2 regions of the Arthrobacter sp. FW305-BF8 genome follow, and region 2 is predicted to be linked to the other one. Evidence: predicted binding sites of a transcription regulator. Region 2 holds the regulator's gene; the other holds the start of a gene.

Region 1 (7,032 bases), 1.8 Mb from region 2:
TGTGGCCCATGGGGTCCTCCTGACTGTCCGGGCGCGCCATCGCGGTCCGGAAAAAGTTATGGTGTGCCCGGTGGGCACAGGGTGGAAAATGCCGTGCGGCGCCCCCAGGTCTCGGGCGCCGGCTGCGGGCGGGTCAGATCATGTAGACGTCCACCACGTGGTGGATGTAGTCGTTCTTCAGGACCACCTTCTTCTTCAGGATCACCGACTGCGGACCGGAAAGGTCCAGGGTGTAGTAGCTGGTGCCAAAGTAGGTGTCCGTCGTGTTGTAGCGGAAGTAGAGGGTGAACCAGTTGAAGCGCACGTCCACCGTGCCGCCGTCGTTCGCCAACACCTCGACGTCCGTGATGTTGTGGCCCGTGCGCGGCTCCGGGAGGGAGGTGGCTGATGACCTGTCGGTCTTGATCCGGAACACCCGGTCCTCGATGCCGCCGCGGTTGTCGTAGTAGATCAGGGAGATCTCGTTCTGGGGGTCCTGCGTCAGCTGGTCGTCCACGTCCCAGGCCGGCATCCAGAATTCGGAATCCGGGTGGTAGCACTCCAGCCATTCATCGAACTGTCGGTCATCCAGCAGGCGGGCTTCCCGGTAGAGGAACGCCCGGACGGTTTCGAGGGTTGCGATCTCCTCCGCGGTCTTCAGGACCGGGGCGGTGTGGGTCAGGTTGGTCATGGGTTCTGCGCTCTCTGTGGTTCGGGCGGGCTCTCAGGCGGTGACGGGAATGGATTCCAGGGCGGAACGCTCCTCTTCCTCCGCCAGGGCCCGGTCCATGACTTCCTTCCAGTACCCGTGCTGGATGGGGTAGAGCCCTTCGTCTTCGGTGCGCACGCCGGAGGCGATCACCCGGGTCATGCCCAGGGCCTGTGCCTGCTCATCCGGGCCGGTGATCTCGTGGGTGGCGCCGCGGGTCATGTCGTTCCACGGGGCGCTGGTGGCCCAGTAGGTCTTGTTGCAGGAGCGGAATTCCTCCAGGTCGTCCGGCGTGGCCATGCCCGTGGCGTTGAAGAAGTCCTCGTACTGGCGGATGCGCTTGGAACGGTTCTCCTGGGACTCGCCCTTGGGGGCGATGCAGTAGATGGTCACCTCGGTCTGGTCCGCGGAGATGGGCCGGAAGTGCCGGATCTGCGAGGAGAACTGGTCCATGATGTAGACGTTCGGGTAGAGGCACAGGTTGCGGGAGATGTTGATCATGAAGTTGGCCATCTCCTCGCCGTACTTGGCCACGAGCTCGTCGCGGCGGTCCCAGAGCGGACGGTCCTGGGGGTTGGTCCACTCCTGCCAGAGCAGCAGGTGGCCGTGGTCGTAGGAATAGAACCCGCCCTTGACCTTGCCCCACTTGCCGGCGTCCATGGCCTTGGTCTTGTTGGCGGAATCCCCGGCGCTGCGGCGGGCCGTGGTGGCTGCGTAGTTCCAGTGCACGGCGGTGACGTGGTAGCCGTCGGCACCGTTCTCGGCCTGGACCTTCCAGTTGCCGTCGTAGGTATAGGTGGAGGATCCGCGCAGCACTTCCAGGCCCTCGGGTGACTGGTCCACTATCGAGTCGATGACCTTGGTGGCATCGCCCAGGTGCTCCTCGAGCGGGAGCACGTCGGCCTTCAGCGAGCCGAACAGGAAGCCGCGGTAGGACTCGAAGCGGGCCACCTTGGTGAGGTCGTGTGAGCCTTCCTTGTTGAAGGTCTCGGGGTAGCCAGCGTTCCGGGAGTCCTTGACCTTCAGCAGCTCGCCGGAGTTCTTGAAGGTCCAGCCGTGGAAGGGGCAGGTGAACGTGGTGCGGTTGTCCGTCTTGCGGCGGCACAGCATGGCGCCTCGGTGCGAACAGGCGTTGACCAGGCAGTTCAGGTTTTCATCCTTGTCCCGGGTGATCATCACGGGGGTGCGGCCGATATAGGTGGTGAAGTAGTCGCCCACGTTGGGGATCTGCGACTCGTGGGCGAGGTACACCCAGTTGCCTTCGAAGATGTGCTTCATCTCGAGTTCGAAGATCTCCTGGTCGGTGAAGATCTCGCGCTTGGCCCGGATGACGCCGTTCTCGCGGTCGTCGATCACGGCGTCGGCAAGGACCTCGCGGGCATGGATCAGGTTCTCGGTCATGGCGTGCTCCCTCATTGGAGATTGCTGGACGGATGGTCGGAGGTCCACTCGGGAAAGGGCTTCGGCGGCGGACGTTGTCCAGCAATTCTTGCCGCTCGTGATTGGCCTCACATCAGGCAAATACCTAGGTTCCACCAAGGGTGTCTTTATGTACCGATAATGACTCAAAAGACGCCTAGTTGATATTTGTAGCGTCCTTATCTGCGCGCCTACGATTGAGACCGACATCACGCGGTGCGGCGCAGGGCATGACGACTGGCCCCGCAGCCCGCGTCGGGTGCAGGAGCCCTTCCTGTCCCCATTCAATGAGGAAGGTGGACATTGTCATGACCCAAACCCCAACGGACAGCCGCACGGAAAACGAAGGCACCGCCGTCGAAGCAGGCACCAAGGCAACCGAGCGGTTCGCAGCGTCGGGCAAGCTCTCCAAGGTGGATGTATCCAAGGAACGGGTGAGCCTGCTGGCCGGCGCGCTGATCAAGGCCGCCAACGACATCGTCGAGGAACACCAGGTCACCTACGAGGAATACAACGCGCTCAAAGCGTGGCTGATCAAGGTCGGGACGGACGGTGAATGGCCGCTGTTCCTCGACGTCTGGCTTGAGCACACCGTTGAGGACGTCAACTCCCAGGACCGCCCCGGCACCGTGGGCACCATTGAGGGCCCCTACTACGTTCCCAACTCCCCGGAACTCCAGACGCCCGCCACGGTTGAAATGCGCGACGGCGAAGAGGGCACCCCGCTGCGCTTCAGCGGCCAGTTCACCGACACCGAAGGCAACCCCATCCAGGGCGCCCATGTGGAGATCTGGCACGCGGACGCCGCCGGTTTCTACTCCCAGTACGCCCCAGGCCTGCCCGAGTGGCTCTTCCGCGCCACCGTCAAGGCTTCAGACGATGGCCGGTTCGAGATCAACACGATGCGTCCGGCGCCCTACCAGATCCCCACGGACGGGGCCTGCGGGCAGCTGATCAGTGCGGCGGGCTGGCACGCCTGGCGTCCGGCGCACATCCACATCAAGGTGTCCGCACCGGGCTACGAGCCGGTCACCCAGCAGCTTTACTTCCCCGGCGACCCCCACAACGCTGACGACATCGCCTCGGCAGTGAAGCCTGAACTGATGCTGGACCCCCGCCCCCGTACCGACGGAAAGGGCGAGGAAGTAGTTTATGACTACGTCCTGGCAAAGCAGGGCCAGAAGAAGTAGCACGCAACTGGGAGATACCCCCGCACGGAGGCGCTCCGGAGCTGAAGCTTCGGAGCGCCTCCGGTTTTTCCGCGCCAGCCAGGAGTTCCGATGAGCCATCCCCGTCCCGACCTGCCCGCCACGTCCGTCGGATCAGCCGTGCTGGTGCCGGAGCCCTTAGTGGAACGCCCGGGGGTCCGGCCCGCAGGCCCGCGCCAGATTCTTCGCGACCTGGGCCTGTCCTATGTCTCCAACGGGGCCATCGGGCTCATTTTCGCGGCGTCCGGACCCATCGCCGTCACCCTGGCCGTCGGAACGGCGGGCGGCCTGACCCAGGGCCAGCTGTCGTCCTGGGTTTTTGGCATTCTCTTTTCCGGCGGGGCGGCCACGCTGCTGATGTCAATCATTTACCGGCAGCCCCTAGGCTTCGCCTGGTCCATCCCCGGCACGGTTCTCCTGGGACCTTCCCTGCAGCACCTGACCTTCCCGGAAGTCGTCGGGGCCTTCTTCACCTCCGGCGTGCTGATCCTCGCCCTGGGCGCCACCGGGGTGGTTCGCAAAGCCATGGCGCTGGCGCCCACGCCGATCGTGATGGCCATGGTGGCCGCGGTGTTCCTGAAGTTCGGCACAGACGTCGTCGCCTCCACCCAGGACAACCCGGCCGTGGCTGCCCCGATGGTGGCCGCGTTCCTGGTGCTTACTGCCGTTCCCATGCTCGGCAGGTATCTGCCGCCGGTCCTGGGCACGCTGGTGGCAGGCTGCATCGCCGTGGCGGCCAGCGGCCAGTTCAGCCTTTCACACGGCGGAACGCTTCTGGCCACCCCTGTTTTCACCGCGCCTGAATTCACGTGGGCTGCCCAGCTCGAGCTGGTGATTCCCCTCGCCCTCACCGTGCTGTTCGTTCAAAACGGCCAGGGCATCGCCGTCCTCCGGGCCGCCGGCCACCATCCGCCGGTGAATGCCTTCGCCATTGTGTCCGGCGCCTTCTCGGTACTGAACGCAGGGTTCGGGGCCGTCTCGGCCTGCGTCACTGGTCCCACCAACGCCCTGCTGACGTCGTCAGGGAAGCTCCAGCGCCAATACGCGGCCGCCGTGGCGTACGGCCTGCTGGCCCTGGTGTTCGCAGCGTTTGCCCCCACCCTGACCCGGCTGATGCTGGCCGCGCCCAAGGAGTTCGTCCTGGCGCTGGGTGGCATCGCGATGCTGCGGGCCCTCCAGCAGGCCTTCGTCACGGCCTTCGCAACCAGCTTCACCCTGGGCTCGCTGGTGACGTTCGTGGTGACGATTTCCGGCATGAACCTCTTCAACATCCATGCAGCCTTCTGGGGCCTGGTGATTGGCTACGGGGTGTCCAGGCTTCTTGAGCAGAGGGACCATCTGGGTCTCTGAGTCGGCCAACCTGCAGCGTCGTCCGCGTACAGGCCCGTCCCGGCTTACGTGACCGTGGATCCAGCAACTCCTCCTCCCACAAGGCCAGGTCCTGAGTGCGGGACAGCTGGAGTATCGCGGCAAACCGCGGCTAATGATGATGGCGGGGCAATCACCCAGTTCAGTCAGCGCGGCTTTACGCCCCCAGCCGCGACGCGGTGATCGAAATGCCCCTCTTCCGACCTGTTCCCGGCACGGGGCGACGGCGGGGATCAGGTGTGGGTTCGGGCCACTGAGGCTGTGTCGGTGCATCACCGTTCCGTCGTGTAGTCATCCAGCAGGTTGGCCATGAAGGAATGTGAAAGACCAGCCAGGCGGAAACCTCATTTCCGGACGCCGCGCCAAGAAAACCTCCACCGCATCGTGCAGTAGACGCCGAAGGTAGCCATGAACAGGCAACGACGCGAAAACCAGAAACGCAGGGATGAAAGGCTGCGTGAGCTTCATGAGCCAAATGCACGGCAATGCAATCTCTCAGTAGGCCACGGTAATGCGCCCCAGATCATCCGCGGGAGTCCGCCGGAACCGATTCCGGAACAAGCCGACACAAGTCATGTCGCCCTCCCCCGGACCGACCATGAAGAAGCAGCAAAGCCACCACGAACCGAGAAAGAGAAGCCTGGTGAAAACCCAACGACCAAGAAAAGAAACCCGACCAGAAACTTTTTCAGGTCATGTTGCCCCAGCCAGCCACCCCCACGAACAGGTAACACGCACCAAGACCTCCAACCAGGGAACGAAGGAGGTCGCCGGCCACACCACCGGCCACCAATGAAAAAGGCCCCCGAAGGGGCCCACAAGTGAACAAAATGTCCACACTCAGAGGCTAAAAAGCCCCTGAGCAGGGAAAACACTGTGCCCGAGGTGGGACTCGAACCAGCTGCTCCCCCTGAAAATCCGCTCCTCTTCCGAAAACTTCCCGAATCCGAACCAATCCGATGCCGGTACAACCGAATCCGAAGCCCAGGTGTGCGCATTGTGCACACCCTCTTTTGTGAGCATGGGGCCCCGCATTCGAGTGAGACGGTCTTTTTGGCGTCGTGATTCCCTTGTCATCACCAACCCGGCATGATGTCCACTGTGACGACGTTCTCGGGTTCAGGCAGAATCCGCCAACGCAGGAAAAAATGAGTTGAGCGCTGACGCGCGGAACAAGCCGACGGCTTGGGTTCAGCCAGAGTCATAGCGGCGGGACCTCCTTCGAACATCTCATGGACGGAGACGACAGAAGAAGCATGACCCGAACCTCGCCCTACCGGGCACTGGGCGGCCACAAGACCCGCGCCTTCAACATAACGGAATATCAATTATCGGCGTTTCGCGTCCGGGATCGTGACTGTCTCTAGCTGCTCTGTCAAGCCGTGTGGATGAGGGTGCTGGCTGCGGAGTTTTTATGATCGTCGACCAGTGCTCGGTAGACGACGTCGGATAGTCGGCGTTTGAGGATACGCAGTGCTTCCATGCCCCCGTCCCCTCCTGCTTTGCGGCGGGCGAGAAGTTCTCGCGCTCCGGGATGGCAGCGGGCCTGGGTGGGCGCGATCCGGTGCAGCGCCGCGTTCAGCTGTCTGTTTCCGGTTCGGGAGAGTCGGTGCCGGGCCTTGTTCGAAGACCACACCGGCAGCGGGGCAGTGCCGTTATGGCGTGCGTAGGCGTCCTTCGATCGGAAGCGCGCAACGCCGGCGGTCTCTCCCAGGATCTTCGCCGCCGTCAAGGACCCGCAGCCGATGATCGCCAGCAGTGCCGGGGCGATGACTGGGATCCGGCGGCTGAGTGCGGCTGTGAGTTCATCGATCTCCTCGGTTAGGCGGTGCAGATGGGTGAGGAGCCGTTGAGCGAGGTCGGCAACGATCCCGGAGAAGTCGTCCAGGTGGAATTTGATGCGTGCGAACGCGCTGGCCCGGTCAAAGTTGGCCGGGGCCGCCCATGCAGGATCGAGCTCGTGCAGGTGCCAGCGGAGCCGGCTGATCACCCGGGTCCGTTCAGCGACGACGTCCTCGCGGTGGTCGACCAGGAGGCGGATCTCGCGTTCTGCGCCATCGAGACGGGCGACCGGCAGATCGGGTTCTCGCAGGGCGGCACGTGCGATCGCGAGAGCGTCTATTGGGCCGGACTTGCCGAACGTACGGGCGCTGTCCCGGACATTCGACATCAGCTTCGGAGGCACTCGCACGACCTGTTCGCCCGCCGCGAGGAGGTCGCTTTCCAATCGTCTGCTCAGGTGCCGGCAGTCCTCGATCGCCCAGAGCCGTTCCTGATCATCATGCTTTCTCGCCCATGCCAGCAGCGCGAGATGGTCGTTGCTGGTCGAGCCGATCGTCTTGACCGCGA
Region 2 (7,032 bases):
GAACAGCTGGCGGCATCCTCGCGGAAACGCCGGGCTTTCACAATGGCCACGTGAGCATCTAGAGTAACTAGCACACGGTTGTTCGATGGCTCAGCATCGGCGCACACCGCAGATAGACCGGCGTCGTTGCTGAGAGCAAAGGAATATGGGTAATGTCCGCAGAGTCGAACTTCTCGAACGCCAAGTTCTTGACCGTGGCCGAGGTGGCTGAGGTAATGCGTGTCTCCAAAATGACCGTGTACCGCCTTGTCCATTCGGGGGAGATGCCCGCCGTCAGGTTCGGCCGCTCCTACCGCGTCCCGGAGACCGCCGTCGAACAGTACCTCAAGGGTGCTGTCGTGGACGGTCATACGGGCACCGCCTAACCGGACCGACTGACCGCACCGATCCCGTGGTTGCTGCAGCCGCCTTGGGGGCCGCTGCACGCCACGGAGTGTGCTGGTCAGGGGATGCTCCGGATAAGCGGTACCCTGTTAAGGAACGTTTTACGTCATTGTAAGAATCTGTCAGTTGTTCAGTCTGTTGCTCAGTCCACGGACCTTCTCCATCAGACAGGTACTGCATCTAGTTTGTAAGGAACTTTCGTGGGTTCAGTTATTAAGAAGCGTCGCAAGCGTATGGCCAAGAAGAAGCACCGCAAGTTGCTTCGCAAGACCCGCCACCAGCGCCGCAATAAGAAGTAGAGTCCGCTCTACGCGTCAATGCCCGTTCCCTTTCGAGGGTGCGGGCATTTTTGCGTCCGGCGACGTTCCTGGCTGACGACGCGCGTGCCGCCCAGCGACGCACAAAATGCCTGGCGCAGGGGGAATTCCCGCGTCGTGGGGAAATTTGCGCGTCGCGGGGAAAGAAGCGCGTCAGGCGCGGGGGCCGCGGAAGCGCGTGTAGCCCCGCCACAGGCCGTAGACGGCTCCGCCTGCCGTGGCTGCCTTGAGGCCCAGGGTGGCGGCCCGGCGGCCCGAGCGGAAGTCGTAGACCGGCCAGTTGTGCTCGCGGGAGTGCTTGCGCAGGCGGCCATCCGGGTTGATCGCCACCGGGTGCCCCACCATCGTCAGCAGCGGGATGTCATTGTAGGAGTCGCTGTAGGCCCAGCAGCGCTTCAGGTCCAGGCCGTGCGCATCCGCGATGCCCTGTACCGCCACGGCCTTGGCTGCGCCGTGCAGAATGTCCCCGACGAGCCTGCCGGTGTAGAAGCCGTCCTTGGTTTCGCCCACGGTCCCGAGGGCGCCGGTGAGCCCCAGCCTGGTGGAAATCACCGTGGCCACCTCGATCGGCGTCGCAGTGACGAGCCATACCTTCCGGCCCACCCGCAGGTGCTGCTCGGCCAGGGCTTTCGCCCCCGGCCAGATCCGGGAGGCGATCATCTCGTCGTAGACTTCCTCGCCCAGCGCCCGGATGTCCTCCTCCGTGATGCCGGCGGCGAGCCTCAGCGCTGAATCCCGCACCGCGTGGACGTCATTGAGGTTCTCGCCCCGGAGTACGAACTTGAGCTGCTTCCACGCCATCCCCGCAGCCTGCGCCAGCGTGAAGGCTCCGCGCTGGTGCATTTTCCTGGCCACGTGGAACAGGCTCGCCCCGCGCATGAGGGTGTTGTCGACGTCGAAGAAGGCTGCCTCGCCGTGTTGCTGCTTTGCAACCGGACGGTGGGCCACAGCGACGTACTTCTCCTCGGGCATGCCACTGAGTCTAGTCAATGCAGTACCCCGCGGCTGACTGCCGCCGCGTCGCTCACCGCCGGGAACGGCGATACGGTTGAAGCATGGCAAACCCCGACGTCGTTCTCCTCACCAAAGCTGACTGCCACCTGTGCGCAGCGGCGCGCGACGCCGTCGGGCGGGTGACTGCCCGGCTGGGACTTTCGTGGTCGGAGCGGCAGTTGGACTCGGACGACGAACTGCGCGACCGCTATGCCGAGGAGATTCCAGTGGTGCTGGTTGACGGGATCCAGCGCGACTTCTGGAAGATCGACGAGGCCCGCCTGGAGCGTGTCCTGCGCCGCGCCATCGCAGGGGATTAGCCGATTTCGAACAATGGCGCTTGCTTTGTTGACTTAACTGATGGGGATCTAGAGTGGACTCACAACGCGACGCAACGGAGCAGATAGTGACTTCGCTCGATTCACCACCCCAGGCCGTGCCCGGGCCAGCCGGCCCAACTGCGCCTACGGGGGCTGCCGGTAAGCAGATTCCGCCGGCGGCCGTGGCCCGGCTGACGATCTACCTGCGCGCCCTGAACTCCCTGCTGGCCGAAGGCACCGAGCGGGTCTCCTCCGAATCACTGGCTGAGCTTTCCGGGGTCAGCTCCTCAACGCTCCGCAAGGACCTGTCCCACGTGGGCTCCTACGGCACCCGCGGCGTGGGTTACGAGGTGCAGTACCTGAGCCGCCACATCGCCGCCGCACTGGGCCTGACGCATGACTGGAAGGTCGCGATTGTCGGCGCCGGCAACCTGGGCAAGGCGCTGGCCCGCTACGGCGGCTTCGAATCCAGGGGCTTCGACGTGGTTGCCATCTTCGACGCTGACCAGATGGTGGTGGGCAACGAGGTGGGCTGGCTGCGGGTCAGTGACGTTGCGGACCTGGAAGCTGTCCTGGAGCGGACCGGCACCAACATGGTGGTGCTGGCGCTGCCTGCCGCAGTGGCCCAGAGTATCTGTGACCGGGTGGTGGGCGCCGGCGTGCGCAGCATCCTCAGTTTTGCTCCCGTGATGCTCCAGGTGCCCGACGGCGTGACGCTGAGGAAGGTGGACATGGCCACCGAGCTGCAGATCCTGGCCTACCATGCGCAACGGGCGCAGACGCCCGGCCAGCCGGAGTAACTCCGGCCTTTCAGGAATCCGCGCCCGTTGGCGGCAAGAGACTTAGTGCTTTGCAGGTGCCTGGCGGCTTGCCCGTAGCTGGCACTGTGCGCTTTGCCTAGCGGCCGTACGGACCGCCCGGCTGCGAGTAGGGGTTGGCGAACGGCTGCGGCTTTTGGAAGTACGGTGCCGCTCCCGGCAGGTACAGCATGATGATCGCGGCGATGCCGAGAAGGCCCACCAAGGTGTTCAGGCCCGCCGGGAAGAGGGTGAACACGGACAGAGCGGCAAAGACGGTGCCCAGAATGCGGGCCCAGTTCTTGCCCTTCCGGACGTTGAACGCCACCAGCGCGTAGAGGCCGGCGCCGATCAGGGCAAAGACCACCATGGTTCCGATGATGAAGCCCTTGACGTCCTCGAAGGCGATGTCCTGGCCGCTGCCGCGCAGCTGCTCTTCGAACGTGCTCCGCATGGCCGGGTCATCCAGGGTGGGAATCGTGATCAGGATGGACAGGATCCACAGGACGCCCGCAGCGATGATCATCCAGAAGGAATAATTCACCAGCTTCGGGACGCCGTCGCCGGTGGCTGCCTGGGCCTGTTCCGACGGGTACTGCCCGTAGGGGGACTGGCCATAAGGGCTCTGGCCGTAGGGCGACTGGCCGGACTGCGGCTGTCCATACTGCGGCGGGTTCTGGCCATACTGGGGCTGTCCGTATTGTGGAGCACCCTGTCCGTACTGGGGCGAATTCTGGCCGTACTGTGGTGCGTTCTGGCCGTACTGTGGGGTGCCCTGCTCGCCCTGGCCGTACTGCGGTGCGTTCTGCCCGTACTGGGGCGCGCCCTGACCGTAGCGGGGCTGCCCGCTGCCCGGCTGGGATCCGTCGTTGGGCTCGTTGGAGCCGGGGTCATTGGAGTGGGGGACTGGAGGATTGCTCATGAGCGGTCCTTTGCGTAGTGACGTTCTGAATCGGCTACCGGTTCAGACGCCTGCCCTCCCCAGCATGGTTCACTTCCCACCGTACCCCTCAGCAGGTCCGCGGCGGATCATTCCGGAGAGGTATTCCAAAAGGCGGGCCAACATGCGGAAACGCTGCCAACAGGGGATTCTCCGCTGTGAATATCGGCGGCGTCGCCGGGAAGCGTTGCCGTCGAGAGTTGGCGGGTGTCGATCAGGGTCGGCCCCGTGCCGCGGCGAGCAGTTCTGCGAGCTGGGGACCCACATCAGCGTCGTGGCCAACGCCGAACGCCCCGCCTGCGGAAAATCCGCGGACGGGGCGTTTCGGGGCGAGTAGCCGTGGCTGCGGGACGGGCCCGGGAGACCTACGCTGCAGGTGCGATGAAGGCCAGTTCCAGGTTGATGGCAACCTTGTCGCTGACCAGGACGCCGCCGGCTTCCAGCACGGCGTTCCAGGTCAGGCCGAAGTCCTTGCGGCTGATGGTGGTCTCGGCGGAAACACCGGCGCGGGTGTTGCCGAAGGGGTCAACGGCAACGCCGTTGAATTCGGTCTCGAGGGAGACGGGGCGGGTGACACCCTTGATGGTCAGGTCGCCCTGGAGCTCGTAGCTGTCGCCGTTGGCAACGAGGCCGTTGGAGACGAAGGACATTTCCGGGAACTTCTCGACGTCGAAGAAGTCTTCGCCGCGGACGTGGGCGTCGCGGTTGGCGTCGCCGGAGTCGAAGCTGGCGGTCTTGATGGTGGCCTCGACCTTGGTGGCCGTTACGTCCTCGGCGAGGTCCAGGGTTGCGGCGGCGTCCTTGAACTGGCCCCGGACCTTGCTGATGCCGGCGTGGCGGACAGTGAAGGCGATCTCACTGTGGGAGTTGTCGAGGGTCCAGGTGCCGCGGGTGAGTTCGGTGGAAAGTGCCATGGTGGTTCTCCTTGTATCAGTAGGTCAATCGGGTGATCATTGAAGCTTTCGTTGAAGCCTCAACTAACTGCTGCATCCAGTATAAACATGCATTTGCATCTTTTATTCCACCGCCGGGGAACTTTTTGAAAAATTTCTGAGTTCTACTTGATGTAGAAGATTTCGTCATTACCCCTGCCCTTTGAGAAACTGGTAGACATGCCCCAAGCCACTGTCCATTTGCTCCGCCACGGCGAGGTCCATAACCCCACAGGTGTCCTGTACGGCAGGCTGCCTGAATTCCACCTCTCCGAACTTGGCCGGCAGATGGCGCAGACGCTCGCCGAGCACTTCCGCGAACGCGTTTCCCAGGGCGCCAGCATCGTGTACCTGGTGGCGTCGCCGCTCACCCGCGCCCAGGAAACTGCCCAGCCCACCTCGGAAGCTCTCGGGCTGGACATCCACACCGACGCTCGCATCATCGAGGCGGAAAACTACTTCGAAGGGCTCAAAGTCACCAAGGCCGAGCTGCGCAAACCCAAGCACTGGCCGCACCTGATCAACCCTTTCCGGCCCTCGTGGGGCGAGCCCTACAAACAGCAGGCAGCCCGCGTGACGGAGGCCGTCCAGGAAGCGCGCGCGAAGGCGGTCGAACTGGGCGGCGACGGTGCCGAGGCCATCCTGGTCTGCCACCAGCTTCCAATCTGGGCCACGCGGCTCAGCGCCGAGGGCAAGCCGCTGTGGCACGATCCGCGGAAACGCGAATGCACGCTGACCTCCCTCACCTCCCTGGTTTTCGGCGACGACGGCGCCCTGCTGCGCGTGGAGTACAGCGAACCCGCCGCCGCCCTTCTTCCCGGTGCCTCGAGCACCCCCGGAGCCTAAGTTATGACTGAAACACCCAAAAGTTCCCGCCGCAGCGTCCTTGCCGCCGGCGGCCTGGCCCTCACCGCGATCACGCTGGGCCTGTCCGCCTGCGCCCAGGAGGACGCCCTGGCCAAGCAGGCCAAGGCCGGGGACAACAAGAACTACGTGGCAGGCGACGGTTCGGTGACTGAGTTCGCCGCAGCCGAGCGCAAGTCCGGCATCCAGATCCAGGGAACCCTGTTCAACGGCACCGCCGTTGCCCCCGAGGATTTCCTGGGCAAGGTCACCGTGCTGAACTTCTGGTTCGCCGGTTGCGCGCCCTGCCGGGTGGAAGCGCCATCCCTGGAGGCCCTCCACCAGGAGTTCAAGACCAAGGGCGTCCAGTTCTTCGGCGTGAACCTGCGCGATGAGAAGGCCACAGCCGACGCCTTCGACAAGACCTTCGGCCTCACCTACCCGAGCTTCGACGACAAGGACGGCAGCGTGCTGCTGGCCGTGTCCGGCCTGGTGCCCCCGGGCGCCGTTCCCACAACGCTCGTGGTGGATAAGCAGGGCCGGGTGGCGTCGCGCGTTCTGGGGGAGATCGAGAAGGGCACACTCAAAGCTCTCATCCAGTCCGCCGTGGCAGAGTAACCTCCCGTGAACAGCCCCTTCGCCGAAGCCATCCTGAACGGTTCGCTGCTGCTCGCCATCCCCGTGGCGTTGCTGGCCGGACTCGTGTCCTTCCTCTCGCCGTGCGTGCTCCCGCTGGTGCCCGGATACCTGGGCTACGTCACGGGGCTCACGGGCGTGGACCTGCAGAAGCAGAAGCGTGGCCGCATGCTCGCTGGCATCGGCCTGTTCGTTCTCGGCTTCTCGGTGATTTTCGTGCTGCTCGGCGGCGCGTTCGGACAGTTGGGCTCGCTGATCTCGGGCGGGCAGAACGCCTGGGTCACCCAGATCCTCGGGGTCCTGGTGATTCTCATGGGCGTGGTGTTCATGGGCGGCTTCTCCTGGTTCCAGCGCGACGCCAAGATCCACGCGAAACCGCCTGCGGGCCTCTGGGGCGCTCCGCTGCTGGGAATCACGTTCGGCCTCGGCTGGGCACCCTGCATCGGCCCCACCTACTCCGCCGTCCAGCTCCTGAGCCTCTCCGGCGGCTCCTCCGCCGCGAAGGGCGCGTTCCTGGCCTTCGTCTACAGCCTTGGGCTGGGCATCCCGTTCCTGCTGATCGCCCTGGCGGTGCGCCGCGGCGCGGGCGTGATGTCCTTCTTCCGCAAGCACCGGCTGGCCATCCAGCGCACCGGCGGGGGAGTCCTGATTGTTCTGGGCATCCTGATGGCCACGGGTCTGTGGGGAGCCTGGGTCACCGAATTGCAGTACTGGTTCCAAACCGACGTGAAGTTGCCGATCTGATGAGCGAGCGTGTGAAGTCAACCGAGAAATCCCCGGCCGAGGACGCTGGCCAGCCCGGGCCTGCCCATAAGGACGGCGCGCCCAAAGACGCCGTGAAGGCCGCCAAGGCCGGGGCCGCCCTCCCGT

The links. Region 2 encodes Rex, which represses fermentation and respiration genes when NADH is low (regulators of the CRP and FNR family bind a similar motif). Its sites were predicted from a motif close to CTTGTGAANNNNTTCACAAG; they were not measured.
Region 1: benA (benzoate 1,2-dioxygenase large subunit) is a predicted target of Rex. The motif match lies at 2,184-2,203, and genes of this name have one in related genera.

The regions. Positions count from the first base shown of each region.
Region 1 is NZ_CP084561.1:2,256,674-2,263,705, reverse strand. Features, by position in the region: gene benC (benzoate 1,2-dioxygenase electron transfer component BenC) at 1-10, opposite strand, end outside; gene benB (benzoate 1,2-dioxygenase small subunit) at 134-670, opposite strand; gene benA (benzoate 1,2-dioxygenase large subunit) at 704-2,089, opposite strand; gene catA (catechol 1,2-dioxygenase) at 2,416-3,297, shown strand; gene LFT45_RS10105 (benzoate/H(+) symporter BenE family transporter) at 3,388-4,665, shown strand; gene LFT45_RS10100 (IS110 family transposase) at 6,059-7,032, opposite strand, start outside.
Region 2 is NZ_CP084561.1:4,023,299-4,030,330, reverse strand. Features, by position in the region: gene LFT45_RS18310 (3-deoxy-7-phosphoheptulonate synthase) at 1-54, shown strand, start outside; gene LFT45_RS18305 (helix-turn-helix domain-containing protein) at 153-365, shown strand; gene LFT45_RS18300 (30S ribosomal protein bS22) at 585-683, shown strand; gene LFT45_RS18295 (HAD family hydrolase) at 855-1,673, opposite strand; gene LFT45_RS18290 (glutaredoxin family protein) at 1,757-2,014, shown strand; gene LFT45_RS18285 (redox-sensing transcriptional repressor Rex) at 2,101-2,814, shown strand; gene LFT45_RS18280 (hypothetical protein) at 2,912-3,733, opposite strand; gene LFT45_RS18275 (YceI family protein) at 4,117-4,665, opposite strand; gene LFT45_RS18270 (histidine phosphatase family protein) at 4,864-5,529, shown strand; gene LFT45_RS18265 (TlpA family protein disulfide reductase) at 5,533-6,144, shown strand; gene LFT45_RS18260 (cytochrome c biogenesis CcdA family protein) at 6,151-6,906, shown strand; gene resB (cytochrome c biogenesis protein ResB) at 6,906-7,032, shown strand, end outside.